DNA from 4 places in the Priestia sp. YIM B13486 genome. Region 2 is predicted to be linked to each of the others. Evidence: riboswitches for the same ligand, from Rfam matches in the RefSeq annotation. Region 2 holds a riboswitch; each other region holds the start of a gene.
The links. Region 2 has a riboswitch for cobalamin ahead of ACFX4G_RS05240 (ABC transporter substrate-binding protein). Riboswitches for the same ligand answer to the same signal wherever they lie in the genome.

Region 1: linked by a shared signal. The riboswitch ahead of metE (5-methyltetrahydropteroyltriglutamate--homocysteine S-methyltransferase) and the one ahead of ACFX4G_RS05240 (ABC transporter substrate-binding protein) in region 2 are both predicted to bind cobalamin.
Region 3: linked by a shared signal. The riboswitch ahead of ACFX4G_RS11115 (cobyric acid synthase) and the one ahead of ACFX4G_RS05240 (ABC transporter substrate-binding protein) in region 2 are both predicted to bind cobalamin.
Region 4: linked by a shared signal. The riboswitch ahead of ACFX4G_RS04145 (ribonucleoside-diphosphate reductase subunit alpha) and the one ahead of ACFX4G_RS05240 (ABC transporter substrate-binding protein) in region 2 are both predicted to bind cobalamin.

The regions. Positions count from the first base shown of each region.
Region 1 covers NZ_JBHZOZ010000003.1:49,397-57,301, reverse strand. Annotated here, with positions in the region: gene ACFX4G_RS08300 (hypothetical protein) at 129-263, opposite strand; gene ACFX4G_RS08295 (GNAT family N-acetyltransferase) at 375-875, opposite strand; gene ACFX4G_RS08290 (acetate uptake transporter) at 1,019-1,636, opposite strand; gene metE (5-methyltetrahydropteroyltriglutamate--homocysteine S-methyltransferase) at 1,779-4,073, opposite strand; cobalamin riboswitch at 4,224-4,412, opposite strand; SAM riboswitch class I at 4,492-4,602, opposite strand; gene ACFX4G_RS08280 (hypothetical protein) at 4,682-4,933, opposite strand; gene ACFX4G_RS08275 (metallophosphoesterase family protein) at 5,531-6,409, opposite strand; gene ACFX4G_RS08270 (hypothetical protein) at 6,649-6,837, opposite strand; gene ACFX4G_RS08265 (sugar porter family MFS transporter) at 6,982-7,905, opposite strand, start outside.
Region 2 covers NZ_JBHZOZ010000002.1:204,062-211,966, forward strand. Annotated here, with positions in the region: gene ACFX4G_RS05220 (BrxA/BrxB family bacilliredoxin) at 1-95, shown strand, start outside; gene ACFX4G_RS05225 (class I SAM-dependent methyltransferase) at 230-1,006, shown strand; gene ACFX4G_RS05230 (YpjP family protein) at 1,390-1,992, shown strand; gene ACFX4G_RS05235 (thioredoxin family protein) at 2,181-2,495, shown strand; cobalamin riboswitch at 2,586-2,718, shown strand; gene ACFX4G_RS05240 (ABC transporter substrate-binding protein) at 2,977-3,936, shown strand; gene ACFX4G_RS05245 (adenosylcobinamide amidohydrolase) at 4,025-4,633, shown strand; gene cbiB (adenosylcobinamide-phosphate synthase CbiB) at 4,638-5,624, shown strand; gene cobD (threonine-phosphate decarboxylase CobD) at 5,599-6,678, shown strand; gene ACFX4G_RS05260 (bifunctional adenosylcobinamide kinase/adenosylcobinamide-phosphate guanylyltransferase) at 6,675-7,235, shown strand; gene cobS (adenosylcobinamide-GDP ribazoletransferase) at 7,232-7,905, shown strand, end outside.
Region 3 covers NZ_JBHZOZ010000003.1:525,512-533,416, reverse strand. Annotated here, with positions in the region: gene ACFX4G_RS11140 (Hsp20/alpha crystallin family protein) at 1-67, shown strand, start outside; gene ACFX4G_RS11135 (Hsp20/alpha crystallin family protein) at 157-582, shown strand; gene ACFX4G_RS11130 (hypothetical protein) at 627-1,448, shown strand; gene ACFX4G_RS11125 (ABC transporter ATP-binding protein) at 1,466-2,749, opposite strand; gene ACFX4G_RS11120 (FecCD family ABC transporter permease) at 2,746-3,804, opposite strand; gene ACFX4G_RS11115 (cobyric acid synthase) at 4,010-5,536, opposite strand; cobalamin riboswitch at 5,629-5,808, opposite strand; gene ACFX4G_RS11110 (YdcF family protein) at 5,956-6,519, shown strand; gene ACFX4G_RS11105 (APC family permease) at 6,582-7,905, opposite strand, start outside.
Region 4 covers NZ_JBHZOZ010000001.1:811,862-819,766, reverse strand. Annotated here, with positions in the region: gene ACFX4G_RS04155 (o-succinylbenzoate--CoA ligase) at 1-923, shown strand, start outside; gene menC (o-succinylbenzoate synthase) at 927-2,030, shown strand; cobalamin riboswitch at 2,311-2,496, shown strand; gene ACFX4G_RS04145 (ribonucleoside-diphosphate reductase subunit alpha) at 2,630-4,873, shown strand; gene ACFX4G_RS04140 (ribonucleotide-diphosphate reductase subunit beta) at 4,890-5,933, shown strand; gene ACFX4G_RS04135 (hypothetical protein) at 5,963-6,166, opposite strand; gene ACFX4G_RS04130 (DUF1540 domain-containing protein) at 6,233-6,391, opposite strand; gene ACFX4G_RS04125 (DUF2325 domain-containing protein) at 6,599-6,880, shown strand; gene ACFX4G_RS04120 (hypothetical protein) at 6,935-7,690, shown strand; gene ACFX4G_RS04115 (flavodoxin) at 7,706-7,905, shown strand, end outside.

The DNA of each region.
Region 1 (7,905 bases), on a different contig from region 2:
TTGTTACTGTCAAATATGTTTGACAAATCAATGTCTCTTACCTACCTAAAAAAGAGATTGAAACATAACGAGATTGATCCAATCTAAAGACGAAAAAATGAGAGAAATGATTGAGTATAAATCGCTTGTTACACCGCTGTTGATTTCCGTGCAAGGTCTCGCTTTCCGCGGGCGGGCGCTGAGCCTCCTCGTCGCTTTCGCTCCTGCGGGGTCTCACCTGTACCGCTTTTCCCGCAGGAGTCTTCGCCTCGCCCTCCAATCAACCGCTAGAAGCAACGAAATAGATTAAACACATGTTCACCATCACAATGAAAAAAGCACAAACTCCTTAAAGGAAGCTGGTGCTTTTCTATTTCATTATTTCCTTGTTAACATTAAAGCTCCTTACTCATATTAAACCACTGCACGCCTGCATGCTGAGACTCGGCAACGCCTTGATTCACATATCCGTTTTTTTCGTAAAACGGAATCAATTTCTCTTTACATGTTAATGTAACCGTTAAGCGCTGTTTGTCCTGCGCTTGCTTTTCAAACTCTCTTAGCAGCATACTCGCAATTCCTTTATGATGATGCTCTGGATTTACAACGATACCTAAAATGCTTTGATGACCGCCTGCCTCAGGGTTCGAAATCGTTTTTTCAAACAAATCATCCGTAATAAACGGAGCTGAAATGACGGGACCGTTCACATATCCGATTATTTCTTCATTTTCTTGAGCGATGATAAACGTATCAGGAATAGTGTTAATCCGCGTGATAAATGCATCTTTTGAGGCAGCTTCTTCAGGTGTAAAGCCTTTGTTTTCTAACGTAATTAATTGGTTTAAATCTTTTTCCTCCACTTGTCTTATAATCATTGGAACGTTTCCTTTCATTATGTACTTTCTTTTTTCTCTAAAAGCTTCTATTACATATAACTATCTCTTTCTACTATATATAAAAATGCCCAAACAAAAAAGGATTGACCTCTGCATCATACAGAATTCAACCCTACTTCGCTTTTTAATTAACATCTTGATTATTTGATAAATGCTCCAAACGGCTTGCCCACCGGAAGCACAATTCGACCATAGTGAGTATTTAATACAGCCGCTGCAGATCCATAGAATGAAAACAGAGCAATCAATAGCTCTGACACTGCTGCTAGTAAGTGCGTGTACTCATACGCCACACCGAATGTACTTAGCGATAATCCAATGAATAAGAAATCAATTAACACAAAAATAATAAATAATACTTTATGAGTGCCCATTGCTCCAACTGTCATAAAAACGCTGAAAATCAAGTAGCCGACAAAAGCAAATGCGAGCTGCTTTGGATCCGCTTCTTTTGCGAGCGCTTCTCCAAATGCTCCAAGCTGAATAAGCCATGTCATAGCTACACCTAGCCAAAATAATCCGAAGGCACCAAAAGCAGTTGCGCCGAAGGTATTATTATGTTTGAAATCTTGCATAGATGCGATTAACTGTCCTATTCCGCCTAAAAAAACCGCCCATGGCAATACCAATGAAACACCATCGGTTACCCCAAGCTTTTGAAACGATGCAACAAGTGTCACCATGGCAAGTCCGAATAGACCTAGCGCTGATGGATCCGCTGTTACAATTTTAACGTGCTGCGTGCTGTTGTTACTCATGTTGTACCTCCCTGATTTTAAAAACACCTTTAAAAAGATACAAAAATGTACGGGAAGTGTCAATGGATATTTTTGGCCTTTTAAAATCCCATAAGACCAAGCAGTGTAGCGTTTACACTGCTTGGTCTTTACTTTCTTGTTATTAAATATTTTGTAATAAATTTTGTCTTGTTTGTTTTGCTGAAGTAACCATCACTTTTAAAGCTTCAACCGTCTCGCTGATTCCTCTTGTTTTAAGGCCGCAGTCGGGATTAATCCAAAATAATGCAGGATCAAGCACCTTTAGAGCGCGGTCAATGTTTCGCTGAAGCTCTTCAAGCTTCGGTACGCGCGGGCTGTGGATATCATATACGCCAAGTCCAATTCCTTGATTGTACGTATGTTTTTCAAACGCATAAATTAATTCGCCGTGGCTTTTAGATGTTTCAATGGAAATCACGTCGGCATCAAGCGCTTTAATCGCATCAATAATTTCTTCGAATTCCGAATAGCACATATGCGTGTGAATTTGCGTCTCGTTTTGCACCGATACCGTCGCTAGTTTAAATGCATACACCGCAGCATTTAAGTAGCTGTCCCAGTTTTCTCGTTTTAACGGCAGTCCTTCACGCAGCGCCGGTTCATCTACTTGAATCATTGAAATGCCCTGACTTTCAAGTGCTTCTACTTCTTTTCTAAGAGCAAGCGCAATTTGATTTGCGACGTCGTAGCGCGGGATATCATCACGCACAAACGACCAGTTTAAAATCGTAATCGGACCCGTCAGCATTCCTTTAACCGGCTTATTGGTTAGAGACTGTGCGTAGACCGTTTCTTTGATCGTCATCGCCTGCTCATACGATACATCTCCGTAAATAAGCGGCGGCTTCACGCAGCGAGAACCGTAAGATTGCACCCAGCCAAACTTCGTAAACTGAAAGCCTCCTAATTTCTCACCGAAGTATTCGACCATATCCGTACGCTCAAACTCTCCGTGCACAAGGACATCTAAGCCGATGTTTTCTTGAATTTCAATCCATTTTTTTATTTCCTCGTTAATGTACGCTTCATATGCTTCATCGCTTAACTCGCCTTTACGCCATTTTAGACGCTCTTTTCGCACTTCTTTTGTTTGCGGAAAGCTTCCAATCGTTGTCGTTGGAAGAAGCGGCAGTTGAAAAGCTTCTTGCTGAACGCGCTGACGTACGTCAAACGGCGCTTGTCGCTCTGCTTTATAGCTGTGCAGCTGCTTCAGCTCTTTTTGCACGTCTTGATGATTTCGAAAAGATGAACCATTTAATGCTTGAATTGCCTGTTTGCTTACGCTTATTTCTTCTTCTATTGCTTCTTTTCCTTGCTGCACCGCTTTTGTTAACAGCGTAATTTCCTTTAGCTTTTCATCTGCAAAAGAGAGCGCATTTTTCAATACTGGATCAATCGTCTCTTCATTTTTCACCGTGACAGGAACATGTAGCAGACTTGATGAAGGCTGCAGGATTAGACGATCTTTTGATACAGCTTCTTCAATTTCACTGATTGTTAAAAGCTGTTCGTCCAAATTTTCACGCCAAATGTTTCGTCCGTCAATCACTCCTGCTGCCAGCACTTTATCAGTCGGAAAACCATATTTATTAAGCGCAGTGAGATTTTCGCCTCGGTCATGCACAAAGTCTAAACCGATTCCTTCAACAGGAAGAGACACAACTTCTTTGTAGTGATCAACGCTGTCAAAATACGTTTGCAAAATGACTTTTACATTCGGTGCCGCTTCCTTCAAAGTTTGATAGACTTCTGTGTAAAGCGCCAGGTCTTCTTTTGATAGCGTTGTAGCTAAAACCGGCTCATCTATTTGTACCCACTCTACTCCTTCTGCTTGCAGCTCCGCTAAGATAGTTGCATAAAGCGGAACAAATTGTTCAACTACTTCTTTAAACTCACTTTTTTTATATCCTTTTGACAGCTTCACAAATGTTACTGGACCTAAAATCACGGGCTTACCTTCAATATTCAGCTTCTGTTTTGCTTCTTTGTAAAATTGAAGCGGGCGATTTTCTACAAGTGCCGGCGTACATTCCTCAAGCTCTGGTACAATATAGTGATAATTTGTGTTAAACCATTTTGTCATCGTAGAGGCTACCGCACCTTTTGTTCCTCGCGCAATCTCAAAATACGTTTCAAGCGATACCGATCCCCCGTCATAATCAAAGCGCTTTGGCACCAAACCAAACATAACAGCTGTATCTAACACATGATCGTATAAGCTAAAATCGCCGACTGGAATCAATTCAATTCCTGCGTCACGCTGTTTTTTTAGATGCGCTAGACGAAGAGCTTCAATTTCTTGAAGAAAGATATCTTTCTCTAGTTTTCCTGCCCAAAACTGCTCAAGCGCTTTTTTCCATTCTCGTTTTTCACCAATTCTTGGATAACCTAAGTTCGAACTTTTTACACTGCTCATTTTTTCCACTCCCTGTATATTTTTTTATCGGTAAACTAAAAAATCTCTCTTTTCGAAATAAAAAGAGAGATGATACGCATACTTAACTAAAGTTGAGATAGCCTGTTTTTCTCAACACGTATTCCTCACTCCTCTCTATATCCCGTAGAGCTTAAGTGCATACAACAGGCAGGTCTCCTGACTTAGGTTCATCGCTTCCTATCCCTTCCCATTTCAACATGAAACAGTGGTTAATAAGTTGCTCCCCATTACAGTGGCGGGACCGCGCCGGCTTTTCACCGGTCTTCCCTTTTAAGCTGCGTACATTCGTTACACAGCACCTGATGCATTTCTATGAAATTGTTTATTCAAAACACCTTCACATAAAATAAAAAGCCTCTCTATCATGAATAGAGAGGCATAGTATCTATGAAATCCTCTCTTATTTTTCAAAGCTGTACGCTTTGCAGGATGTAGCACCTTTTTAACAAAATTGTTAAATGGTTGCCGGGCTTCACAGGGCCAGTCCCTCCGCCTCTCTCAATAAGAGTTTTAATTGTTTATAATGTTTTGAATTTAGAGTTATCTTAACACCTTACATTTACGTTGTCAAAAAAAATTTTAAAAAATCAGTTTTCAGGAGGTGCTGACGCTAATTTTTGCCTTAACAATTTGTAATCATCTTTTCGATGTGTTTCGATCAAGTCTTTTGCTCCTTGATGATACCCTGAAGAATAGATGTACTCTACCGCGGTTTCGATAAGCATTCTTTTTTCTTCGGCACACTCCCGGTCCATTAAGGGGAACAGTCTACCTAAAAGGTCATTTAAATCTTCCTTGATAAAACGATCAAGTCCTTCTTGCATCTTTTCGTTTGCCATGATTGCTCCTCCATTTGCTGTGTATGTTCTAAGCCTCTATAAACAGGCAGTTCACTGTAAATTTTAAGATAAAGTTAAGTCATTAAACAGTATATCAAGTGAATGTTTTTCTTTAATTACATATGTAATACAAATATATGACAAATATAGAGAATATATCATCATTCATTATCTATTATAACGTTTGACTGAGCCTTCTGCTACAAGGTTTCGTTAAGAGTTATGCACATTTTTCCAAAAGAGGTTGAGACATAACCAAATGAATCCACTCTAAAGACAAATGGAATACATGAGCTGAATCGCTTGTGACACCGCAGTTGATTTCCGTACAAGACTTCGCTTTCCGCGGGCGGTCGCTGAGCCTCCTCGTCACATACGTTCCTGTGGGGTCTCACCTGTTCCGCTTTTCCCGCAGGAGTCTTCGTCTTGTCCTCCAATCACCTGCTAGAAAGACCTATACACATGAAATCTACGTTTACCCTCACAAAAAAACGAACCACTAATCACACATCTTGATCAATGGTTCGTTTTTCACTTCGTCTAAAATCCTTTTGTCCCAGCCTCTTTTTTTGAACCTAGCTTTCTACTTTCTTGTTTTTACAAACAATTTCTTCGAGGTCGTCCAAAATCCTTCCAAAGAAGAGGACCTAAAATGTTGTACCTGCTTACAAAAAATTCCGTAAAATTATAATTATTTAAAATTAAAGGCGGCTCAAAATCAAGGGGAGCGCCGGCGCCTCCTGACAATACAAAATCAGTGCCTCTTCCAAGCGTAAACGACCCGTTTCTGTTTTTTCTAATAAACTGCTCGTCATACGCATGCACGTGGCTGACTAACACTTTTTTCACGCGGTGTTCTTGAATTAAATCAAAAAACTCTTGACTTTGAGGAGTCGTTACAGGAAACCCTTCAAGGTTTGTCCACCGACCGATATTTGGCTGCGCATGCATGGCTATAACGGTATTACGAGGAGCATCCTCTAGCTGCTGCTCTAAATAATTAAGCTCTCTATCTGTAAATCCATATATTTTATTTTTGGGACTGATGACATTATTTAATGCGATGCACCGGAAGTTAAAGACAGGAATATCAATAACCCAGTGTACTTTTCCGATAGTGGCTCTGAAGTTTTCGAGATTGCTTTCATCAAGGTACAGTTCATCATGATTCCCTACGCATACAAACATAGGAATGTTTGGGGCGATTTTTTCAACAACCTTAACAAAGTGCTCCAAATACTCTTTTTTCCCTGTATAGACGGTGTCTCCCCCATGAATAATAAACAGCGGGTTCAATTCCACCGCCTTTTTTAACACAAGCTCAAATTCACCGCTCATCGTGAAACAATTATCGTTTGGTCCGTCACCTCTGCTGTCTCCCATAAAAACAAAGTTAAATGGATCTCTCGGATTTAATTGTTTAATTCTTTGCTTTAATAACTTTTCAGAACGTTCATGAAGCGTCAAATTTATCAACTAGTTAATCCCCCTATTAATAAATAAATTTAGTTAAAAGTAAACAAGCTTACTTATTTATATGAGAATTTGTTGATGGTGGTCACTACCTTCTTGCAAGCAGAACGCACATTTAGCTTTCGTTTTAGAAATTGCTAGTTATGAATATCTATTAAAGTCCACACTATGATAAGCTAACCTATCTTTCCATTTTATTAGGCACTAATATGACAGGGTAAAAGATGAATTCTCTGTATCTACTAATAAGAAAGAGGCTGGGGACGAACAAAGGCCGACATGAGCTGAACCGCTTGTTCCCCCGCAGTTGATTTCCGTGCAAGGCTTCGCTTTCCGCGGGCGGCCGATGAGCCTCCTCGTCGCTTGTGCGCCTGCGGGGTCTCATCTGTTCCGCTTGTCCCGCAGGAGTCTTCGCCTTGCTCTCCAATCAACTGCTAGAAGAAACGAAACAGCTAAAACCTGCGTTCACCATAAAAAAACGAACCATTAATCAAAGTGTTTGATTAGTGGTTCGTTTTTCACTTCAGCTAAAATACTTTTATCTCAGCATCTTACATTTAAAACATTTACGACAATTAAACATATTTATTACGCTCAACTGGACTTACAGAATTTCTTCCAGAACGAGCTGCCATGTCCGTTTCAATTTGCTCTAGGCTACGTCCTTTTGTTTCAACAACTACAAAACGTATGAAGAATAAACCGAGAATACAAATGATCCCGAACGTTGAAAAGATAACGCCCAAACTAAACTGATCAGCTAAAATTGGGAACACAAGCCCTACTGCCAGCGATCCTGTCCAGTTAAAAGCAGATGAAATCCCAGCACCGATTCCGCGTACAGAAAGCGGGAAAATTTCTCCTACAATGATCCACGTAAGCGGCGCCCAAGAAAACGCATAGCAAAGGATAAAGCAGCAAAGAGCAATTAACGTAACCCAGTTAACAACGACTTCATTAACGCCTAACGCTCCTAGAATAGCCGGTGTGAAAAATGAAAGAGCCATACCCGCGCCGCCAATCGTAAGAATGGTACGGCGGTTGAATCTATCGACAAACTGCAGAAAAATAAGTGTTGTCACGACGAAGATTACCCCAACAATGACCGTAAAACCAGCAGCTACCTGCGGGGCTAAACCAACTTGACGAGCAATGCTTGTTGCATAATAAACAATTGAGTTTGAGCCTTGAATCTGCTGAAAAGTTGCCATTCCGACGCCGATAATTAAAGCTAGACGAACCTTTTTATGAAACAGCTGTTTAATTCCTGATTGTTCATGAACAGCTACGCTTTCAATTTCAGACACTTCAGCTTCCACTTCAGCTGTTGACCGGCGAAGCGTGCGCAGCACTTCACGCGCTTTATCTGGCATTCCATTTTTAATTAAGTAGCGAGGCGACTCTGGAAGCTTGATCATACCGATGCATAATACAATTGCAAAAATACCGGCGCTGCCAAGCATTAATCGCCAGCTGTTTGGAACCGGCTCAAAAATAAA
Region 2 (7,905 bases):
TCGTTCATTTTATTCCTCGACATGAAATTGAAGGTCAGCCTTTAGAAGTTATTTTTGAAAACATTTTAAATGGCTTTAAGCAGCACTGTTCATAAAATGTCCTGCTTTTGTCACATCTAGTATATAGATTTTTAGAGAAAAATCGCATATACTTTATAAGAAAAAGGATGTCTATCGGCATCCTTTTTCTTTATGTAAATAGCCAAACAGTGTAGGGGGAGTTATGAAAGTGATTGTTACGACTGCTGGTCGAACAAATGAACAGATGATTGTAAAAGCCAAACAAGTAGCCGCTGATTTAAGTATACCTTTTGTAGTAAGAGAGAAGAAATCCGTTGCAGATCTTCAGAATCTTCAAGCTGCAGACGTGCTGATTGTCGGTAAGAATAGAGTAGAATTGCATGTCCAAAATGAAGAGGAACCTATTTTTTTTCATCCAAATTCCGCTATGTTTAGAGTGAAGAGATGGCTGCGAGGAGAACCTGATCCGTTTATTGAAGCTGCTAGTTTGGAAAAAGGAATGAGCGTGCTTGACTGTACACTTGGTCTTGCATCGGATAGTATGATGGCGAGCGCAGCGGTAGGGAAAAGCGGGAAAGTTGTCGGACTAGAAGGCAACCGCTATGTAGCTTATTTAGTCAAACAAGGACTTTTAAATTGGGAAAGTGACGTACAAGAGTTGAACGATGCAATGAAGCGTATAAACGTGGTTCATCAAAATTTCGAATCGTTTTTGGCGTGTTGTGAAGATAATTCTTTTGATGTTGTCTACTTTGATCCTATGTTTCAAGAGCAAATTGATGAATCGAATGGAATTAACGGTATTAAAGCAATAGCACTGTATACTACGCTAACGCCAATGGCTATACAAGAAGCAAAAAGAGTAGCCAAACAAAAGATCGTGCTAAAAGATCATTGGAAAAGCAGTCGTTTTGAAGAACATGGATTTATCGTACAAAAACGAAAAACATCAAAATTTCATTACGGGACAATTGATATACAATAATAAACAAAAAAGTAAAACGAATCCTGATCATTGAAAAGACTTCCAAAACCTTTTAGGAATTAAAAAGTTTTGGAAGTTTTTTTTATGAATTTCATCTAAAGTTCATAAAAGTATGATATATTTTTGAACATAAAAATACTTTTGTGTTTAAGCATCCAGCAAAAAAGGAATATCTTGTATAGGTTTCCGCTCGGTGTGACAACCTCAAACAGAAGAAGGAAGGTGCTAACTAAAAAGTCTTCGAATGCCCGTAGGCAGCATAAATGAATAAGCAAATATAGGTAAAAAATTAATAAGTATGTTACAATACCTAGTGAGTTATAACAATGAATTTTACGATATGAAAAGACCATATGGGAAAAGATGAGAAAGGAAAGATACGAATGCCTAGATGGATAAAAAGAATGCTAGTTGTATTTATTACAGTATTTACATTTGGGCTTGTCACTCCACCAGAATATTTATACGTTGATGATGCAAAAGCGGACAAGCAACATAAAGCAGGGTATGTAAGAGAAACAACTCCTGTCACAGCTGTTATAGAAGATATTCATTTGCCATATGAAGAACCAAAATATGAAGACGTTTCATCATTTGTTACGTATGCAATGGAATCAGCTGAAAAACAGTCAGTGGAAAAATTCGGAACAAAAATTGGACCTGTCATTGAAGATGAATTTCGTCAAGCAGTGTTACCTAAAATTGAAGAAGTGCTGACCGACATTGGCACTGAACGTGAACAGTCAATTCAGAATCTCGAGATAAGCGAGCATCCTGCTGCTGGCTACGGTGAAAAGATTTTCCATGTATATGACCGGGAAACCGGTCAGGACTTAATACGATTTCATGTACGGCGTGAAAATCCTCCAAAAGATGGATACTGGTTTAATTTTCACTATCATGCGGCTGCAGATAATTTTCAGAAGCATTATGATTTAGGGAAAATTTATTGGAACCGAAACATGCCGCCTAAATGGTTTAGCTGATAATAGACACAACATTCTGCGATTTCGAAATGTTAGCTTTTTTAAGCTAGCATTTTTTTACGTCTAAAACCGTTAGGGTCTAAATAAGCTGAAACATTAGCACAACGATAAAAAAATCGTTTATAATGAAGTCAGACTTCTTACCATAGAATAGTGAGAAGGAACGAATAGATGCTGGAGGTAACACAATGAAACAATTTACGGAAGAAAAACAATTTCGCGAACAAATTAAGAACGAAACACTAAGCGTTGGGATTTTTACGACAACGTGGTGTCCTGATTGCAAACGTTTGGATATGTTCATTGATGAAATCGTTGATGAAAATACAGATAAAGCATGGTTTAAAATTGACAAGGATGAGTTTGAAGAACTTTCTGCTGAAAACAATGTAATGGGTATTCCTTCTCTTCTTGTATATAAAAACGGTGAAAAAATTGCACACTTGCACAGTGCAAATGCTAAAACGCCTGAAGCGGTCCGTGAATTTTTAGCAACTCTTTAATCCCTTAAGCTGCGAGAGCATTCTCGCAGCTTTTTTTGTGAGAATGGCTATTTCCATTTTTCCATGAGTGGGGTATACTAGGACAAGTGAATAATCGTAAAGCAATAAGGTCTCAATTTAAAGATTGAGTGAAAAGGGAAGTCTGGTGAAAAACCAGCGCGGTCCCGCCACTGTAAGCGCTTTGTGCGTAAGTCAGGAGACCTGCCTTATTGTTAGCTGTGAAACCTTCGAGGAAGGGTGAAGCAGGGTAATGAACATACATATCAAGTATAGTGAACGGATTCTTTTCCTGCTTATCTTGACGTTACCTGCTTTGCTTTCAATTGAAAGTAAAGCTTTTTTATTTTGAAGCTGCCGGCGAGCAGTATACATAGTCAAAGCGGAAAAACGGGATAGCGCTGCTTTTTGCATGATCATTTGCTTTTTCTTTAACGTGGAGGTTTCGTATTCACAATGAACAATATATAGGGGGAGTATTTAGATGAAAAAATGGCTTTCGTATTCCATTATTGCACTGTTAGTCATCGTACTTGCTGCATGCGGTGCAGGCAGCCAAAGTAACAGTGATAAAAAAACGAAGCAAGATACGGCACAAACGTCACAAGCTGCATTTCCAGTGAAGGTAAAAGACGCGCGTGATAAAGAAATTACGTTGAAAAAACAGCCTAAGAAAATTGTTTCCTTAATGCCAAGTAATACGGAGATTGTATATGCCCTTGGCCTTGAAAAAGAATTAGTCGGTGTTACAAGCAACGATGATTATCCTAAAAGCGTAAAGAAAAAAGCGCAGGTAGGAGATATGAACGTTAATGCGGAAAAAGTTATTGCTTTAAATCCTGATTTAGTGCTGGCACACGCTTCAAGTATGGGCGTTTCGGATGAAGTATTTAAACAAATTGAAAGTGCGGGTATTCCGGTATTTGTTGTAAAAGATTCAACAACGTTTGATACGGTTTATGATTCTATTACGCAAATCGGTAAATTAACAGGTAAAACAAAAGAAGCTAATCAAACAATTAAAGACATGAAAGAAAAAGTAGCTTCAATTGAGAAAAAAGCAAAAACGATTTCAAAAGAAGATCGTAAAAAAGTATGGATAGAGGTATCAGGAGCTCCTGAGATTTATACAACAGGAAAAGGTACGTTCATGAACGAAATGCTTACTATGATCGGTGCTGATAACGTAGCAGCTAGTGAAAAAGGTTGGGTTAAGTTTTCTGAAGAGCAAGTTGTTAAGTTAAACCCTGACGTTATTATCGCAACGTATGATGCAGACAAAAATGAGATTATGAAGCGTCCCGCTTGGAGCAGCATGACTGCTGTAAAAGAGGGTAACATCGAGAAGGTTGATCAAAACAAAATCAATCGCTTAGGACCTCGTATTGTAGATGGCTTAGAGGACTTAGCAAAAGCAGTATACCCTGAGGTGTACAATAAATAAGAAGAGGGACCATATTCCAGTTCGAATTGAAAAGGGGATTGGTCCCTTTTCACATCTTAAAATTGAAGAAAGGCCTGAGCTTTTAATCATGAAAACCGAGACTTCTTATAAAACATACAGCTCAGGGGTTTTAGGAACAGGCATTACGGAAACGGACACCTTTTACAATCGATTTGTTCACAAAGACTATTATTCAGATACTCCTTCTTTGGAGTATGAGCAATATTTGATGAAAGAAAATGTGCGCCATGAGCAAATCGTAGGGTTGATGACAGCCGTTTGGTTAAAAGAAAGAGCGGTTTACTGTTATGAAGGCTACGGAGTAAGAGTAGCTTCCGTGATAACGGCTGGAGTAGGAAACGCAGTAGATATTACAGCTGACGAAGCTGTCCCATTTTATTCCTCTCCTGGTACAATTAATATGTTTTTTTTCGTGGAAGGTACGCTTACGGATGCAGCGTTTTTACAGCTTTTTATTGCGGCCACAGAAGCTAAAACAAAAACGCTGTCACAGCTGGGCGTCATAGATCCGGCTACAAAGACGATTGCTACGGGAACATCTACGGACAGCATCTCAGTTGCAGCGTCTCAGCAAGGACCATTATATGAATATGCAGGCTCTATGACCGCTTTAGGGCAAGCGGTAGCTAAGCTGGTGAAAATAAGCTTAGAGCAGGGACTTAAGGGAAAGAGGTGAAGAAATGAGTATTACACAAGCGATAATTGCACACATGACGGCCATGACGATTGCTTTACTAATTGACCGAATTATAGGCGATCCCGAAAATTGGCCGCATCCCGTTCGCTGGTTTGGTAAATGGATTTATTGGATAGATTCTAGATTAAATAAAGGTGCAGGAAAACGATTCAAAGGATTGCTTCTTGTGATAAGTATGGCTGTGCTCGCAGGAGTTGTTCCCTTTTTGTTCCTCCATGCTTTGTACGGAGTTCATTTTATAGCAGGTGTTTTAGTAGAGAGCGTAATGATTGCGACTACTATATCCACTCGTTCTTTAAGCGAAGCTGCTTATAAGGTACAAAAGCCTCTTCAGCTAGGAGATATGGAGAAAGCTAGATATGAAGTAAGTATGATTGTGGGACGAGATACAGATCGTTTGTCAGAAGGAGAAATTGCCAGAGCGACGGTAGAGACCGTGGCTGAAAATACAAGTGATGGTATTACAGCTCCGCTTTTTTATGCATTTATAGGAGGAGGAGCCCTAGCCTTTTTTTACCGAGCTATTAACACATGTGATTCGATGGTTGGGTACAAAAATGACCGCTACTTTCTGTTCGGCTACTTTAGTGCAAAAACCGATGACGTATTAAACTATATTCCAAGTCGGTTAACTGCAGTGGTGATGACGGCTGTTAATGTAGCAAAAAGCCAGTATTCTCTTGGGCATGTAACGAGTTTGATTAAGCGTGATGCTAAGAAGCATCCCAGCCCAAATAGCGGATACGGGGAAAGCGCAGTGGCTGCTCTGTTAGGTATTCAACTCGGCGGGCTTAATACATATAAAGGCATAGAATCTAATCGTGCAAAAATGGGTGAACCACTCATTCCTCTGCAAGCCGGTCATATTGAACAAGCTGTTTTCATTATGAAAAGGACGGTCTATGCTACGTGGTTATTATATCTTTTGTTAGGAGGAGTTATTAGTGCTATTACCTACACATGGAGCTAATCCTAATGTCTTTTTAAAAGCAATAGGGGCCGAGAATTTGTCGCATATAAAAGACTTTAGCGTGAATACAAATCCTTTAGGGGCTCCCCTTGTGCTTCACGAAAAGTGGAACGAATTCAAGGGTGCAGCGTTTAGTTATCCTGACCCTCAAGTAACGGAGCTGAAAAATAAACTTGCAGCTCATCATCATGTTTCAGGTGCTCAAGTGCTGCCTACAAATGGCGCCGCTGAAGCGTTTTTCCTTATTGCTTCGTTATTTTCAGGAGAGAAAGCAGGGATTGTACAGCCGACTTTCGTTGAATATGAACAGGCAAGTAAAGCTTATGGATGTGAAGTGACATACGTTCCTTTATCTGAAGAAAATGGCTGGAGCTGGGATATAGAGTTGATTATGAGCATTCTTCCGGACATAAAAGTACTGTGGATTTGTCATCCAAATAATCCAACGGGCGTTATGTATAGTCATGAGGAATGGATGAAAGTAGTAAAAGCTGCTGCTCATCATGGTACATACTTAATGATTGATGAGGCATTTATTGATTTTGTCGAACATCAGCCTTCATTTGATTCTCTTATTCTGGATTATGAGCATATCATTGTTGTGCGTTCCATGACAAAGATGTTTAATATTGCCGGGCTTCGTCTTGGCTATATTTTGGCAAATGAAAAAATCATTAGCAAGATGGCTAAAAAGCAGCCTCCTTGGAGTGTAAATGGCTTGTCGCAGCAAATAGGCATGATATGTGTGGATGAAAAAGATTTTGTAAAAGAAACCGTCCATTATATTAAACAAGAACGGGAACGAATCTTGAGTCAACTAAAGGAATGGGGGCTTTTGGTTTCTCCTTCTCAAACAAACTATTATCTTTGCAGCGTTCCGTCTTCTATTAAAACGCGCGAATGGCTTGTCTATTTAGCAAGCCATGGCGTGGTAGCTCGTCATACTGAAAACTTTCCATTTTTAAATGGACGCTATATCCGTTTGGCTGTGAAAACGAAAGAAGAAAATGACTATTTACTTAACGTAATCAAACAAGGACTTGATGAAATATGATCATCTTTATTAGCGGAGGCGTTCGAAGCGGAAAATCAAGTGCAGCGGAGAACATGGTTCAAACTTTTTGTACAAAGCGCGCTGTTTATATTGCCACAAGCAGGCAAACAGATAAGGAAATGCAAAAACGCATCCAGCTTCATCAAAAAGAACGCCAAGCAGCGAACACGCCTTGGGTAACGATCGAGCAGTCTGTAGATTTACAACAAATTCTGCCAAATCTTCAAAGTGATGATGCTATACTTTTGGATTGTGTCACGAACTGGCTTGCCAATGAGCTTTTTTCAACAGAAAAAAGGTGGCAAACAAAAGAAGGGAAACAAGCGGTTTTTCGTCATATGACAGAAACGCTCGATAAGCTGTTTGCGCAGTCTCAGACGGTTGTGCTAGTATCTAATGAACTGTTTGAAGCGGGCGTGTTAGAAGAGCCCACATATAGCTATATGAAGATGTTAGGGAAATTACATCAGTATATTGTAGAAAAAGCAGATGTGGCTATTTGTGTAGAAGCGGGAATCTATCGTTTTAAAAAAGGAAAGGAATGTGTAGATATATGAAAGAATGGATAGCCATACTACGAATTTCTCTCCAGTTTTTTACGATCTTACCACTGGCTAAAACCGTTCAATGGACTGAAAAAAGAACGGCACGCTCACTTTTTGTGCTGCCTTGGATTGGTATGTTACTAGGCTTGATGTTTTATAGCTTTTTACAGCTGCTTCAATCTTCACCTATCACTACGATTGTTGATAGTATTTTAGTTTTGCTTTTACCGCTTATCTTAACGGGTGGCCTTCATTTAGACGGCTGGATGGACGTAAGCGATGCCTATTTTTCTCATCAGTCAAAGGAAAAAAAACTGCAGATTTTAAGTGATCCGCACGTTGGGTCTTTTGCTATTCTTTCTCTTATGGTTCTGCTGCTGCTGCGTTTTAGTGCGATCTATGAATTAGTGTCTCTTTCTTCTTTATCAATTTGGGCATGCTTAATTGTCTTTACCCTTCCAAGAATTGGAGCAGCCTTTTTATTGATGAGAGATAAGCCCGCTAAAGATACGGGTCTGGCTGCTTATTTTCAACAAGGAGTCACCAAACGGTCTATTTACGGATTTATCATTATGAGCCTATTCTTAGTTGCTATTTTCGTTATTTTTATGGACAATAAATTCATTATTCTTTTCTTTGCCGGTTTTTTATGGCTCTGGATACGATTTTATCGTTCGCAGTT
Region 3 (7,905 bases), on a different contig from region 2:
GGAAATCCGGATGCCTAAACATGTTAATATTCCTATGTCTCAAATAGACGTCCACGATTTAGATTAAAGTGGACGTTTTTTTCTGTTTTCATGCATACATATAAAATAGAAAGCTGCAAAAGGCCTTGTTTTATTTTTTTAAAGAAGGTGACAAATATGAATCACGGAAAATTTAAAAAGTGGGCAGAAACGTTACAAGAAGAAAACCATACGAAATTTTGGGAAAAGATTTTTGATGATGATCATGAAGAAAAGAATGATACGGAAGCAGATGCTTCTCCTCAAATTGTAAATGAGTACCGAGATTATCCTTTAATTGATGTATATGAATGGGCAAATCAACTGTTAGTTGTAATTGAAATACCCGGTGCTAAACGAACAGACGTCGAATTAACCATGCATGAAAATACTTTACACATATCCGGTTCATCTCTTTTAACCGTGAAGGATGCAAATGTTCTTCACAAAGAAAGACGTGAAGGAACGTTTCAACGATCAATTATCCTTCCGCCTGGTGTAGGGGAAGCGCCGTGTCACGCATCATTTAAAGATGGTCTTTTGCATGTGAAATTTGATTTGTAATTTATTGTGCAGAACTATACGTAGCATGAAAGGCAGGGAATTTCATGTTTTCTAAGTGGTTTAAACAATCGCCTAAAATTGAAACAGTCCGTAAAATAAACCCGTCTTCCCTTCCAACTCAAAAAAAAGCAGGTCCCATAGACCAACGTTCTAATCAAAAGCGGAAAGAATTACCGGAAAAGATGAAAGCTAAAAAACAGTCTAATCTAAAAAAAACCCCTCAACAGCCAAAGAAGTTGCCTAGCCAAATGGAGCCTAAGACCTCTGCTGAAGCTGAATCCACAAAGCCTGCTCTTTCGATAGATTCAGCGCTGAACCTGCAGGGAATTATTGATCAAGTGACGCGTTTAACCGACGCGATCCCTAAAATAGAAGAGCTTCATCAGCAATTAAATGAATCAGCTCACCTTATTCAATCACTGTCTCAACTGCACGAGCAAACAGCTCATTTACTCTCGGCTATGCAGTCAGCTCCTAATTTCGAAGCTATTCAAAAACAGCTCTCTGCGTTAAAGGAAGAATCGTCTAATACAGCCTTATATGAGATGGTGAAAACTCTTGACAAAAAGATTGATGAAGTAACTCAGCCAAAGCAGTCCATTGTTGTTGAAAAAATCATGGTCGAAAAAGTATTGTTAGACAAAATTGATCTTAGTAATAATTTCGGCCAGCTAGGCATTAAAGATTTGACCGGTCACTTAAACATCGGCACTACTTACAGCGCTGACTCTGATCAAGTAGATGAAGAAGTCAAAGACTTGTTTTCTGTTAAGCTAAAAGAAAAAAAGATTGATGAACATACAACTGAAACAACGATGAGTTCAGGAGGTGAAACAGAAAAATCTGATGATCACTCCGAAGAATAAAAAATGACCGCTACTGCTTATTTAAAGCAATTATCGGTCATTTTTGTTTCCATAAATAGTTGTAGCTCTTTTTGGAGGCGTTCCATCAAGAACTCTGAAATTTCTTCTTGATTTTCTTCTTTATGATGAGATGATGCTACAACAATACGTCCTGTTTTTCCTAAGAAAGCCCGGTACTCAATTACCTTCATCGCAGCATGAAGTAAGTTCCCGTCCGAAAACGGCGCATTTGTTAGTAGAACAATATTTACTTCGTTTTCTTTTTGTCTATGTGTCAGCACAGCCAGCCACGAGTAACCTTTATCGTCTTTTAAGCGAACTTCATAACTAGATAAAGACGCAGATTTCCACGCCGCGTTAGCACTGCTTTGCTGTTGAACAATTTCTTGACACCAGTCTAGACCTGTTTCATTGGAACCCAGCGAAAGAGTTCTCAAAGGACGAACAAAGGATAAACATAGCTTGCCCGGTTCCTTTTGCAACTTATACAACTCATGGAAGTCCGTCTCTGGATATTGATACGGCGGCACAAAAGCAATTTGTCGCTTATTCACAGCAGGATGGTGAAATACATGCAAATCAACGCCATATACTCTTTTTAACGTAGCTGCATCCTGAAAAATGGCATCCATCCCCGTTTCTTCTACTCTTCCATCTTTCAGTAACACGGCATTATCTGCAAACAGCGAGGCAATGTTGAGATCATGCAAAATGGCCAGAACCGTCAAGCTCATTTCCTGCTGTAAAGTTTTTAACAGCTGAAGCAGTTCCATTGTATGTTTTACATCTAAGTGATTCGTTGGTTCATCAAGAAGTAAGTAGTCAGGTTCTTGCGCTAGTGCTTTAGCCAGTAAAACCCGCTGTTTTTCTCCACCGCTTAGCGATTGAAAAGTATGATTTCTATAGTGCCAGACGTTTGTTAATTTCATCACGCTTTCCACCACTTCTTCATCCTGTGCTGATACAGTGCTAAACAATCCTTTTGCCTGATAAGGGTAACGTCCAAGTGAAACAATTTCTTGAACCGTAAATTCTAGCCCAATTTGATTTTCTTGCGTCATGACTGCAACTTTTTGCGCCAGTTGTTTTGGTGAATAAGCCTTCACTGACTTTCCTTCCACCTTCACTTCTCCTGATTGAATGGTCAATACATTCATAATTAAGCGAATAAGCGTTGTTTTCCCGCTTCCATTTGGTCCTAGTAAAGCGACAAAAGAACCTTTGTCTACGGTGAACGTGATGTCACGAACGGTCGGCTGCTGCTTATCGTATCCTCCTGTCACATTATATAGTTCAATCATGATATTCCTCTTTTCCGCATACGTTCTTTTACAAGGAGCAGGGTAAAAATCGGCGAACCAATTAAGGCGGTTACAACTCCAATCGGCAGTTCACGAGGTTCTAATATCGTTCGTGCCAATAAATCTGCTAAAACCAAATAACTTCCTCCAATTAAAATAGAAAGCGGCAGTACATGCTTATGATTAGCTCCCGCTACGAGACGAACTACGTGGGGGATAACTAAGCCAACAAATCCAATTGCCCCAGATACTGATACCGCAGCCCCTGTTAATACGGATGCACCTATTAAAATCATTCTTTTTTTCTTCTTTACGTCTATTCCCATAAACTGAGCGGATTGATCGCCAAATGCTAAGCCGTTCAGCTCTTTTACATGTAACAACAGCATAATTGTACCAAACAAAAAGAACGGCCCTAAAATTTGAATATGAGACCATCCTCTCATTGATACGCTTCCCATTAGCCAATATAAAACCTGCCTTACATCTTCTTCGGGAGAAAGAGCCACAATTAATGAAATAAGCGCGCTCATAAAGGATGATAAAATAATCCCCGCTAAGATGATGGTTTCATTGGCCAAATTGCCGCTTGCGAGTTTCGTAATACCAAAAACTAAAAGAAGAGTAATAAAACCAGATACAATGCCGACTACAGGCAGCGTGAAGATAGACAAACCAAAAATACTCCAATGAAAATAAATTGCCATGACAGAGCCAAGGGTTGCACCTGAGGAAACCCCAATCGTATAAGGATCGGCAAGCGAGTTTCTTAATAGCCCTTGAAAGGCAGCCCCTGCTATTGAAAGTGAAGCTCCTACTAAAAATGCCACCAGTACTCTTGGAAAACGAATTTGCCAAATGATTAAATCCATGTTTTCCGGACCGTGATATAAGGATAGCCCGGTAAGGTGGCCAATAATAATTTTGATTGTATCTCCTACGGTTAACGAAACTGTACCAATAAATACGCCCATAATTATCGAAGTACATACAATAAATAAACTGACTATGTATAAAATAGATGCTTTGTTTAAAAAAATACGTTTAAAAATCAATACGTTCAGCTCCTCTAGGAAACGAGGCGTGATGTTTTATATTACATTAACCATTCATTTTCCTGTCCATAAACCATGCTTCCACCATGCATTAAGTTGGAAACAATCATCTTTTATTTGTTACGAGTGCTAGACTGTTGAACTGGGCAACGTAGAATAGCGTACTAAAGTTCTCGGTAAAAAAACAAGCGAAAGCCTCTACAAGCTATACTTTTTGTGTTTGCTCCGGACTTTTATAGTTGTCTATTAACTGATACAGCTTTTCCATATCTACGGCTTCTCTCACATATGCTGCTGCTTTTGAAAAAGACTCCTCTTTTTGCAGGCGACTGTTGAATGTGTCCGTAATAGGCGGCAATTTTTTATGTTTACGAATTTGATTAAGCAAAGCTCTGCGCAAAGAATCGTTATGAAACACATCATGAACATACGTGCCAATAACGTTGTCTTTAACCGTTCCTTCTTTTTCATGCTCTACCACTGCAAAAGCTTTCGTGGTGCTCTTAGAAACCGTCTTTCCCATATGAATTTCGTAGCCTTCAATCGAAACTCTTTCATTTTCTAACTGGACATACCCAGAAACTCTTTCTGTTTTTTTGCTGGTTGTCATAACGGTTTCCACCGGAAGCAAGCCAAGCCCTTTAATGGATTCAATCCGAGATTCTACTGCATCAGGGTCTGTAATTGTCTCCCCTAGCATTTGATATCCTCCGCAGATGCCAATGACGTGAACGTTCGTTGTGTTCAAGACTTGATTAATGGCTAGATCCAGGCCGCTTTCTTGTAAAAACTGAGCATCTTCAATCGTATTTTTGCTTCCTGGCAAAACAATTAAATCAGGCGTACCTAATTGCGACGGCTTGGTTACAAGCCTCACGTGACAGTCTTCTTCTAAGCTTAAAGGATCGATGTCTGTAAAATTTGAGATGCGCGGGTACGAGATGACCGCAATATCAATTTCTTTTAAGGGATTCACAAGCGTTGAGTAATTTCTAAGTGATAACGAATCTTCCGCATCAATTTCCACGTTGTTCATATAAGGAATAACTCCTAGAACCGGAACACCCGTGTATTCTTCAAACCACTTCAACCCTGGTTTTAAAAGTTCTAAATCTCCTCGGAATTTATTAATTAACACTCCGATAACTCTAGACTTGTGTTCATCTGGAAGCAATTGAAGAGTACCCACTAGGCTCGCGAAAACGCCACCTTTATCAATATCTCCTACTAACACAACAGGCGCTTCTGCTATTTTTGCAACGCGCATATTTACGAGTTCCCGATCGTTCAAATTGACTTCGGCAGGACTTCCAGCGCCTTCAATCACAATTCGATCATAATGATTGGCAAGCTCTTTATAAGCTTCCGTGATAACGTTCAAACCTTCATTAAAAAATTCTTGCCGATACTGAAAAGCAAACATATTACGTAGCGGTTTTCCGTGAACAACTATTTGAGATTCATGATCACGAGTAGGTTTAATTAAAATAGGGTTCATATTGGTTGTTGCTTCTACTCCAGCCGCTTCTGCTTGAATTCCTTGCGCTCTGCCAATTTCTTTTCCATCCATTGTAATGTATGAATTAAGCGCCATATTTTGCGATTTAAACGGTGCAGTTTGATAGCCGTCTTCTTTAAAAATACGGCAAAATGCTGTAGCAATCATGCTTTTTCCAGCGTCTGAGTGCGTTCCTTGAATCATAAGCGGTTTTCCTTTTTTCACTTTTTCCACTCCCTACCACATAAAAAAACCTTAACTGTAGAAGTCAAGGTTTGGTCATGCGCTCATTAACACATTGTCTTGACTTATTTCTCCCACCGAAAAATAAGGGGTTTTTAAAAGCAGGTCTCCTGGCTTATGCTTCATTTTACTTCTGCACCCTTCCTAGCTTGACTAGTGGGTCTTTGCAGGTTCATCCACATTTACAGTAGCGGGGGCTGCACCGGATTTACACCGATTTCCCTATTATCCTCCTTAGAGGCACTTTTAAAATCATTTATTCTTTATTGTAACGAATTTTATACCCATTCACAATAACGATTTTCTTCTATTATTATATATTACTGTGTTTATACTTATTTGGGTCTCGTATGCTATAATAACAATTATTTTCCAAACATCTTATGGAATAGCTAGGAAGGTGCTCACAGTTGAAGAAAAAAATCATTTATGTCTTTATCAGCGTGTTTGTTCTTTATATAGCAATCATATCTTTTTGTATGTATCAAACTGCTCACAAGCCTGTTCCACAAAACGCAGATTATGTGCTCGTTTTAGGTTCTAAAGTAGATGGTGACCAAATGTCTCCTAGTTTAAAAGAACGAGTAAAGACGGCCTTATCTTATTTACAAGCCAATCAACAAACAAAAGTTATCGTAACGGGTGGAAAAGGATCCGATGAAGAAATTTCTGAAGCAGAGGCAGCCTATCGTTTTCTGCGGAAAGAAGGAATTAAGAAGAATCGAATTATAAAAGAAAATCAGTCAACTTCTACTTTTGAGAATTTTACTTTTACTAAACAGAAAGTTGATATTCAACACAAAAAAGTCGTGCTTGTTAGCAGTGATTTTCATTTATTTCGCGCCTCTATTATTGCCAAACGTCAAGGCTTTGACGTTTATCCTTTAGGTGCAAAAACACCAAATTCAATTAAACTTCAAGCCTACTTTCGTGAGTATGCTGCTATTTTAAAAACATGGCTGTTTGATAAATAAATAAATAGAGTAAGTAGCTCTACAAATAAAAAACACGGCATGAATTCATGCCGTGTTTTTTATTAATCATCTGTATCGATAACTGCTTTTGGTAAACCTGTGTATTTCGCCCAGTAGAAAATACCAAGTGAAACAAGGGCAATTAAAATTAAGTCAAGCGGGTTGCTTAGCACACCTTGTCCTCCACCAAATGAACCTAGATAAGAGATAACAAGCATAATAATATAATAAGCAACTAGCCACCAAGCAGATTTAAGCTGCTGTGCAAATTTTACAACGTCAGTTGGTACGTATTTCTTAAACGCTACGTAGATAACAACCATTAGAAGCTGTGATCCTAGCAGCCAAGAAATTGTCGTCCACCCTGACCAATATACGATGTATGAACAGAAAATAAATGAAACAGGAGCAATAACGCTCATGCCTTTTAATTTAAAAGGTTTTTTAAGGTCTTTTGCATTTACTCTGAATGCAGCAGCTGAAATTGGCGCAATCGCATAAGACAGAATAAGTGCCACTGAACATACGTTTACTAGCGCTTCCCAAGAAGGAAATGGCAGTGTCCAGAATACGGACATTCCAAATGATAGCCATAGTGACGCACGTGGAATTCCTGTTTTCTTATCTACTTTTGAGAAACGTTTAAATAATGTTCCATTACGAGACCACGCATAAACTAAACGAGAAGTTGTATTCATGAAGATGTTCCCGTTACCGCCTGGTGATAAAATAGCATCAAAAATAACAAGCGTTACTAACCAGCCAAGGCCTAAAATAAGTGCAATATCTTTAAATGGTAAAGAGAATTGCTCTTGAATTGTTCCCCATCCTCCTGATAGCATATCAGCCGGGATGTTACCAATGAACAATACTTGCAGTGCTGTGTAAATAATCGCTGAAAGTACAATACAGATAATGAGCGCGATTGGAATATTACGCTGCGGGTTTTTAACTTCACTGGCTACAGAAACAATAGGGTGAAGTCCTAGGTAAGCAAACATAACGCCACCTGTTGAAATGGCTGCTTGGATACCATTAAAACCAAACGGAGCAAAATCGCCAGTTGTAAAGTTAGCTGATTTAAAGTGATAAGCCAACACGACGATAATTGTAAGAGGAACCGCATATTTGAACACAGATATAATGACATTTGACTTAGCAAATGCTTTTACACTTACGTAGTTAATGATAAAAAATAGCGTTAATAACGCGAACTGAAATAACCAGCCGATTGTAGTAGGCGATTCAGAACCATGTTTAGTTAGACCAGGAAGCCAAAACGCAACATACTGACGTACAGCCGTTACCTCGATGGCAATCAAACTTGTGTAAGCAATAATGGTAATGAATGAAATTAAGTAACCCACTAAATGACCATGTGAGTAA
Region 4 (7,905 bases), on a different contig from region 2:
TAGGATTAAATGAAAAAGACTGCTGGCTTATAGCGGTTCCTTTGTTTCATATTAGCGGCTTATCTATTTTAATGCGGAGCGTCTTTTACGGAATGAAAATCATTTTAGAAGAACGGTTTGAAGCAAGAGCAGTAAATGAAGCGATTGAAAACAAAGAGGTAACGATTATTTCGGTTGTCACGTCCATGCTGTCCAACATGCTCGATGAGTTAGGGGAACGGAAATATCCGCATACGTTTCGATGCATGCTTTTAGGAGGAGGACCTGCACCGCTTACTATTTTAGAGGCTTGTGTGAATAAAGAAATTCCTGTTTATCAAACGTATGGAATGACAGAAACATCTTCACAGTTCGTTACGCTTTCACCTGAAGATAGTTTGCGAAAACTGGGATCAGCAGGTAAACCATTATTTCCATGTGCAATGAAAATTGTAGATGAAAAAGGAAATGAGACCAGCGAAGCAGGAGAAATCATTGTTAAAGGTCCAAATGTTACAAAAGGATATTTAAATAAACCAGAAGCTACTGAAAAAGCAATTCAACAAGGCTGGTTCTATACAGGAGATATCGGGAAAGTGGATGAAGAAGGCTTTCTATATGTGTTAGACAGACGTTCAGACCTTATTATTTCAGGTGGAGAAAATGTATATCCAGCTGAAATTGAAAATGTTTTGTTGAAGCATCCCGCTGTTAAAGAGGCCGGTGTAACGGGAGTAGCTGATGAAAAATGGGGACAAGTGCCAGCTGCATGTGTTGTTGTAAACGAAGACGTTTCAGATGAAGAATTATCTTTACACATTCAACAATTTTTAGCAAAGTACAAACTTCCAAAGTATTTCGTTCGAGTAGAGGAGTTGCCGCGAACGGCTTCTAATAAAATCATACGCCGGAAGCTATCATCTTTCATACAGAAAGGGAGCTAATTGATGATTATAAAAAAAGTACATCTTTATAAAATTGACATGAAGCTTCTTTCTCCTTTTTCAACAAGCTATGGTACAGTGCAGGATCGAGAATTTATTTTGCTTGAAGTAGAAGATGAAAAAGGATTTACGGGGTGGGGAGAAGTCGTTGCTTTTTCATCTCCTTGGTATACGGAAGAAACGATTCAGACGTGTTTTCATATGTTAGACGATTTTTTAATTCCCTCGCTTCTTCATCAGCAGCTTCAAAAACCAGAGGATGTTCAAAAGCTATTCAAACCTCTAAAGCGAAATAACATGGCTAAAGCAGCTTTGGACTGTGCTGTATGGGATTTGTATGCAAAGCGGCAAAATAAGCCGTTATCTGAAGTAATTGGCGGAGTAAGGCCTGCTGTAGAAGCTGGAGTGGTAGTTGGCTTAAATGACATTTCTGTAATGAAAGAACAAATAAAGACTTACATGAAAGATGGCTATAAGCGCTTTAAAGTGAAAATTAAGCCGGGTGCTGACTATGAGCTACTGAAACAAATTCGAGATGAATTTCCAAGCATTCCTCTTATGGCTGATGCCAATTCGGCCTATACGTTAAGCGATAGTGATTCATTGAAGAAACTAGATGAATTGAATTTAATGATGATCGAACAGCCGTTAAGTTCTGATGATATCCTTGATCATCGATTGTTACAAAAGCAAATAAAGACGCCAATTTGCTTAGATGAAAGTATTGTGAGCTATGAAGATGCACGTCATGCAATCGAACAAGAAAGCTGTAAGATTATCAATGTGAAAATCGGGCGAGTTGGCGGAATGTCCGTAGCAAAGCAAATTCATAATTTATGCGCCCAGCATGGTGTAAAACTTTGGGTTGGAGGAATGTTAGAAGCAGGGATTTCACGAGCTCATAACCTTGCCCTTGCCACACTGCCTTCTTTCACGATACCAGGTGATATTTCTGCGTCGTCTCGCTATTGGGAAAAAGATATTATTAAGCCCGAAGTAGAGGTAGAAGCCGGAGTAATAAAGGTGAAGGGAAAACCGGGGATAGGATACGATATTGATAAAAAGTTTATCAAAACAATCACAGCATTTGAAAAAGAATACAAATAATTAACAACCGTTTTTTGATGAAAAACGGTTTTTTTTATTGAGGTTGTCAATGTTTAGTAGAAAAATAGGACAAATTTTTTAAAAAGAGCACATTGTTCCATCAAGCGTGTCAAAACATGTTATGATGGAATAGTTTGATGAAAAAAGTCGAAGAGTTTTATCGTAAAAAACAAAATTATTTTTGAAAATAGGTTGATAGTTTTCTAAGTTGTCCTATATAATGTGTTTATAACATAACACAATATGTTGTTTTGAAATCCATAATAAAATACTATATTTTGTGTTTTCCAGTGAAAAAGGTGTCTGATAAAAAGACTTAAAAGGGAATTTGGTGAAAATCCAAAGCTGTCCCCGCAACTGTGAATGCTGATGAAATAAGGAAATCCACTGTGAGTAAACATCATGGGAAGGCCTTAAAGTAAAAAGAAGCATAAGTCAGGAGACCTGCCTTTTTTATGTCGTTTTATCTTCTTCGGGAGGTGAGAGGGTAGAGCGAGGATTGAGAAAAGACTTAGTGTCTTCTTCTATCTTCGTTCTATTCGCTCACCGAGGTACGGTGAGCGATTTTTTATTTTGAAGTGAAGAGAGGAGCCATATTTATGGTGAATACATTAAAGCCTACAATTCTACATGAATTAACTGCATATATTGAACGTTTAAAAAAAGAATTTACGCAGCTTGATTTTTCTTTTTATGAGGAAAAGGTTATTCAAACTGTTACAGTAAAGGAAAATATGACGGACGAAAAGGTTGCAAACGTCCTAATTTTGGCAGCCTTAGAGCGTATTTCAATGGAAGAACCCGATTGGACGTACGTAGCGGCAGACGTCTACTTAAACGAACTATATCGAAAAGCTGCGGACAACCGAGGTTACGATAAAAAAGAGAAATACGGGTCGTTTTATCAGCTTATTCAAGAACTAACAAAAATCGGCATTTATAATAAGCAGCTATTAAAAACATATACAGAAGAAGAAATTAATGAAATTGCTTCAGTCATTATTCCTGAACGCGATCGTTTATTTACATACATTGGATTGTTGACATTAGCAGATCGCTATTTAGCGACATCACATGATAAGCGCGTATACGAATTACCGCAAGAACGTTTTCTTATCATTGCTATGACGCTGATGTCTCAAGAAAAGAAAGAAAATCGAACAGCATTAGTAAAAGAAGCGTACTGGGCGCTGTCTAGTCTATATATGACGGTTGCCACACCAACACTTTCAAACGCAGGAAAGAGCTACGGACAGCTATCTAGCTGCTTTATTGATACGATTGATGACAGCTTACGCGGTATTTATGATAGCAATACAGATTTGGCCACGCTTAGTAAAAATGGAGGCGGAATTGGTGTCTACCTCGGTCATATTAGAAGCCGAGGAAGTGATATAAAAGGTTTTAAAGGCGTATCATCAGGAACAATTCCATGGATGAAACAGCTAAATAATACGGCTGTAAGTGTCGATCAGCTAGGTCAACGACAAGGAGCTATTGCCGTATATTTAGACGTATGGCACAAAGACATCTTTTCATTCTTAGACGCGCGTTTGAACAATGGTGACGAACGTCAGCGCACGCATGATTTATTCACTGGCGTATGTTTGCCAGATTTGTTTATGGAAAAAGTAGAGGCACGTGAAGACTGGCACTTATTCGATCCTCACGAAGTTCGTACGCTGATGGGCTACTCGTTAGAAGATTTTTATGATGAAGAAGAAGGCAGCGGTTCGTTCCGCACTCGTTACGCTGAGTGTGCAAATAATGAACAGCTTTCAAGAGAAACAGTACCTGCTATTGAAATCTTCAAGCGCATTATGCTTTCCCAGCTTGAAACCGGAACGCCTTATATGTTTTATCGTGATACGGTTAACCGAGCTAATCAAAACCGCCACGAGGGCATGATCTACTGCAGCAACTTATGTACAGAAATTACGCAAAACCAAAGCACAACGGTCGTAACAGAGGAAATTACGGAAGACGGAAAAATTATTATTACAAAGAATCCGGGCGATTTTGTTGTATGTAATCTTTCTTCTATCAACTTAGCGAGAGCCGTAACTGAAGATGTGCTTGAACGTTTAATTCCAATTCAAGTACGCATGCTTGATAACGTTATTGAGTTAAATGATTTGCCAGTACTTCAAGCAAAACTAACAAATCAAAAGTACCGCGCAGTAGGACTTGGCACATTTGGTTGGAACCATCTGCTTGCCTTAAAGAAAATAGCATGGGAAACAGATGAAGCGGTAGCATATTGCGATGAATTGTACGAGCAAATTGCTTACTTAACCGTACAGGCAAGCATGAACTTAGCTAAAGAAAAAGGTGCATATCCATTATTTAAAGGCTCAGATTTTGAGTCAGGCGCTTATTTTGAAACACGTAAATACACAAGCGAAGCGTGGAGTGAACTGCGTAATGAAGTTCAAAGCAATGGGATAAGAAATGGCTACTTAATGGCTGTAGCACCTAATTCATCAACATCTATTATCGCGGGTTCTACTGCAAGTATTGATCCGATTTTCCGTAAGTTTTATTCAGAGGAAAAGAAAAACTATAAAATCCCGGTGACGGCACCAGATTTATCACCAGCAACAAACTGGTATTATAAGTCCGTTTATTTAATTGATCAGCACTGGAGCATTAAGCAAAACGCCAAGCGCCAGCGCCATATTGATCAATCCATTTCATTCAACTTATATGTGCAAAATGATATCCGAGCAAAAGAGCTACTGGATCTTCATATGACGGCATGGAAAGAAAAGTTAAAAACGACCTACTACGTACGTTCAACATCAAGTGAAGTCATTGAAGAATGTGAAAGCTGTCATAGTTAAAAGGAGTGAATAATTGATGACAAGCATGTTAAAACGAGAATTAATGAACGAAACAGCTCCGAACCGTTCGACAGGAATCATTAACGGCAAGAGCTCAAATATTCTAAACTGGGATGACGTCCGATTTTCATGGGCGTTCCCTAAATACAAACGTATGCTAGCTAACTTCTGGACGCCGTTTGAAATTAATATGGGTCAAGATATTAAGCAGTTCCCTCAGTTAACGGCTGACGAACAAGAGAGCTTTTTGAAAATTATTGGCTTGCTGGCGCTACTGGACAGTATTCAATCAGATTATGCTAGCAAAGTAGCTGACTATGTAACCGATTCTTCGATTAATGCTCTAATGATTATTTTAGCGCAGCAAGAAGTGGTTCATAATCATTCGTATTCATATGTTTTATCAAGTCTTGTACCAAAAGGAAAACAAGATGAAGTATTTGAATACTGGCGCACAGACGAAAAGCTTCGCGCTCGAAATGACTTTATTACAAACGGATATAAAGCATTTAGCGAAGAAGCAACGGTTGAAAACTTTTTGAAGTCTATGGTATATGATGTTATTTTAGAAGGCCTTTTCTTCTATAGCGGATTTGCTTTCTTCTATAATCTTGCGAGAAATCAAAAGATGGTGGCGACATCTACGATGATTAACTATATCAATCGTGATGAACAGCTTCACGTTGGGTTATTTGAAAAGATTTTCAAGGAAGTACTAAATGAAAATCCAGCTTATCGTACGGAGGAGCTAGAAACGTTTGTAGTTGAAACGTTCCAAGAGGCAGCTCGTCTTGAAATTGAATGGGCGGAATCTGTTATCGGAGAAAAATTCGACGGCATCACGATGAAAGAACTGCAGCAGTATATTGAATACATGGCTAATAAACGCTGTAATCAATTAGGCTTCGGCCGAGCTGCTTTCCCAGAAGCACCGATTGAAAATCCTCTTCGTTGGATTATTGCTTATCAAGAGGTAGATTTAGGGAAAACGGATTTCTTTGAACAGAAATCAAGACAATATACAAAAGCATCAGATGCGAATGGATTTGATGATCTATAAATACAAAAGCTGACTAATTTCCTTATTGATTAGTCAGCTTTTTTTAAGTGAATAAGTCCAAGTTCTAGCGCACGTGTGGTAATTAAGTCATCAATTTCTTCTGGAATGTTTTCAAGTGTTCCCCATTTATATGTCCATAAATGAGTAAACGATTGTACATAGATTGGAAAGGTTTGTTCATTTGCTTTTATTGCTTCTTCTTTAAAAAAATGAATCAGTTGTTCAGTTTTCATAGTGGTCTCCTTTTTTATGCTCTTGAAGAGAGAAAAAAGACAACCCAGAGGCTGTCCTTTTGCGGGTTACGCTTCAGTTGGCTTGAACGTTTTACAGTCTGTTTCATAACTGCTTGCTGCATGTTTTCCGCTATGACTTACCACGTAAATTTCTTCTGCGCTGCAGTGATTTCCATTTTTCCAAAAGTGACAGTTATTTACTTCACAAAGAATGTTTTGTTCCAACGTTAACCCTCCTTTGTATGTGATAGCTATAGTATGGTCAAAATTCCACTAACTTATAAGAAAGGTGGTAGACTTTCATTTTAATTGAGAATTTTTATCAATTAAACATTGACAAAGAGAATCATTCTCAATTAAACTGTGTATATAGTAAAGAATACAAGTTGTTGGCAAATCATTAAATGAATAATTAATTGGGAGGGAACAAACATGTCATCAGTTATGGTTGTAGGAGGAGACAGGTTAAAGCATATTACAGATCGTTTAGCGGGAGAAGGATTTAATGAAGTAATTCATTTAGATGGCCGTAAAAGCAATATGGTGAAGCGAGAAATACCCGAACATATTGGGTTTGTATTAGTTATTACGGATTTTATTAATCACAATATGGCAAAAGTCATTAAAGAGAAAGCAAAAAAACAAAAAAAACCGATTTATTTCGTCAAACATTCATGGAGTGCTATTCGTAAAGTGATTGAGCAAATTTCATGATTTAATTTTTATTTATTATTGAGAATGAATTTCAATTAGGGTGGTGAGACATAGGTGGAACCGATAAAAGTGCATATAAAGACACTCTCTAACGACCACATTGAACAATTTATTCGATGTCCGTACAAATTTTATCAGCAGCAGCTTCTTTTGAAAAAAACATCTATAGATTGGAAACAGCTCGTTCAAGTAACTGTCCATCAAATCATTAAAACATACTATAGCAAGCCAGTTGAGTATCGCTCAAACCTCTATGTTTTACAGCTTATTGAAAAATATTGGCGCCTAAAGCCAAATATGTTTTCATCACCCGTTCACTATTATGATGTGTTAGCTAAAGTAAGCGATTATTTACTAAGGTTTTTAGGAAAGAAAGCACATGTGGAACTGCCGCTTTTTGTGTTTGAGAAATACAGCGTTTATGTAGAAGAAATTCAAAGCAACCTTTCTCTAACCATCGATTTTGCTGCATGGACAGAGAAGTCTTATACGGTGACAAAATTCATTCTAGATGACCATGAAGAAGTGAAAAACGCAATGAAAGACTTTATTATCGTTTTTTCGAAACAAGCTTTTAAAAAGGTTCCTGAACAAATTCGTTTTTATTCATTATTAACTGGAGAAACAACAACTTATCATATTGCCCCAGACGATTATCAAAAAGCCATACTTCAACTACATATTGTCAAAAGTGTGTTAATGGAACCAAAACATTTTCAAAAGAATTATGCATCCAGTGAGTGTGAAAACTGTCCTCTTCAACGAGAATGCGCTGAAGAAGGGGATATGCGGCCGACACTGCTGGTGTAAAGGAGCGTCATTTACATGAAGGAAATCTTACTAGCTTATGCGAGTATGTCAGGTAACACGGAAGCGATAGCCGATTTGATCGAAGAAGAATTAGTCAAGCATGGATTGCATGTGAAACGAGCAGAAGTATATGACATTGATGCTTCTGACCTTGTATCTGCAGAATCTATTATCTTTGGAGCTTATACGTGGGGAGATGGAGAGCTACCAGATGA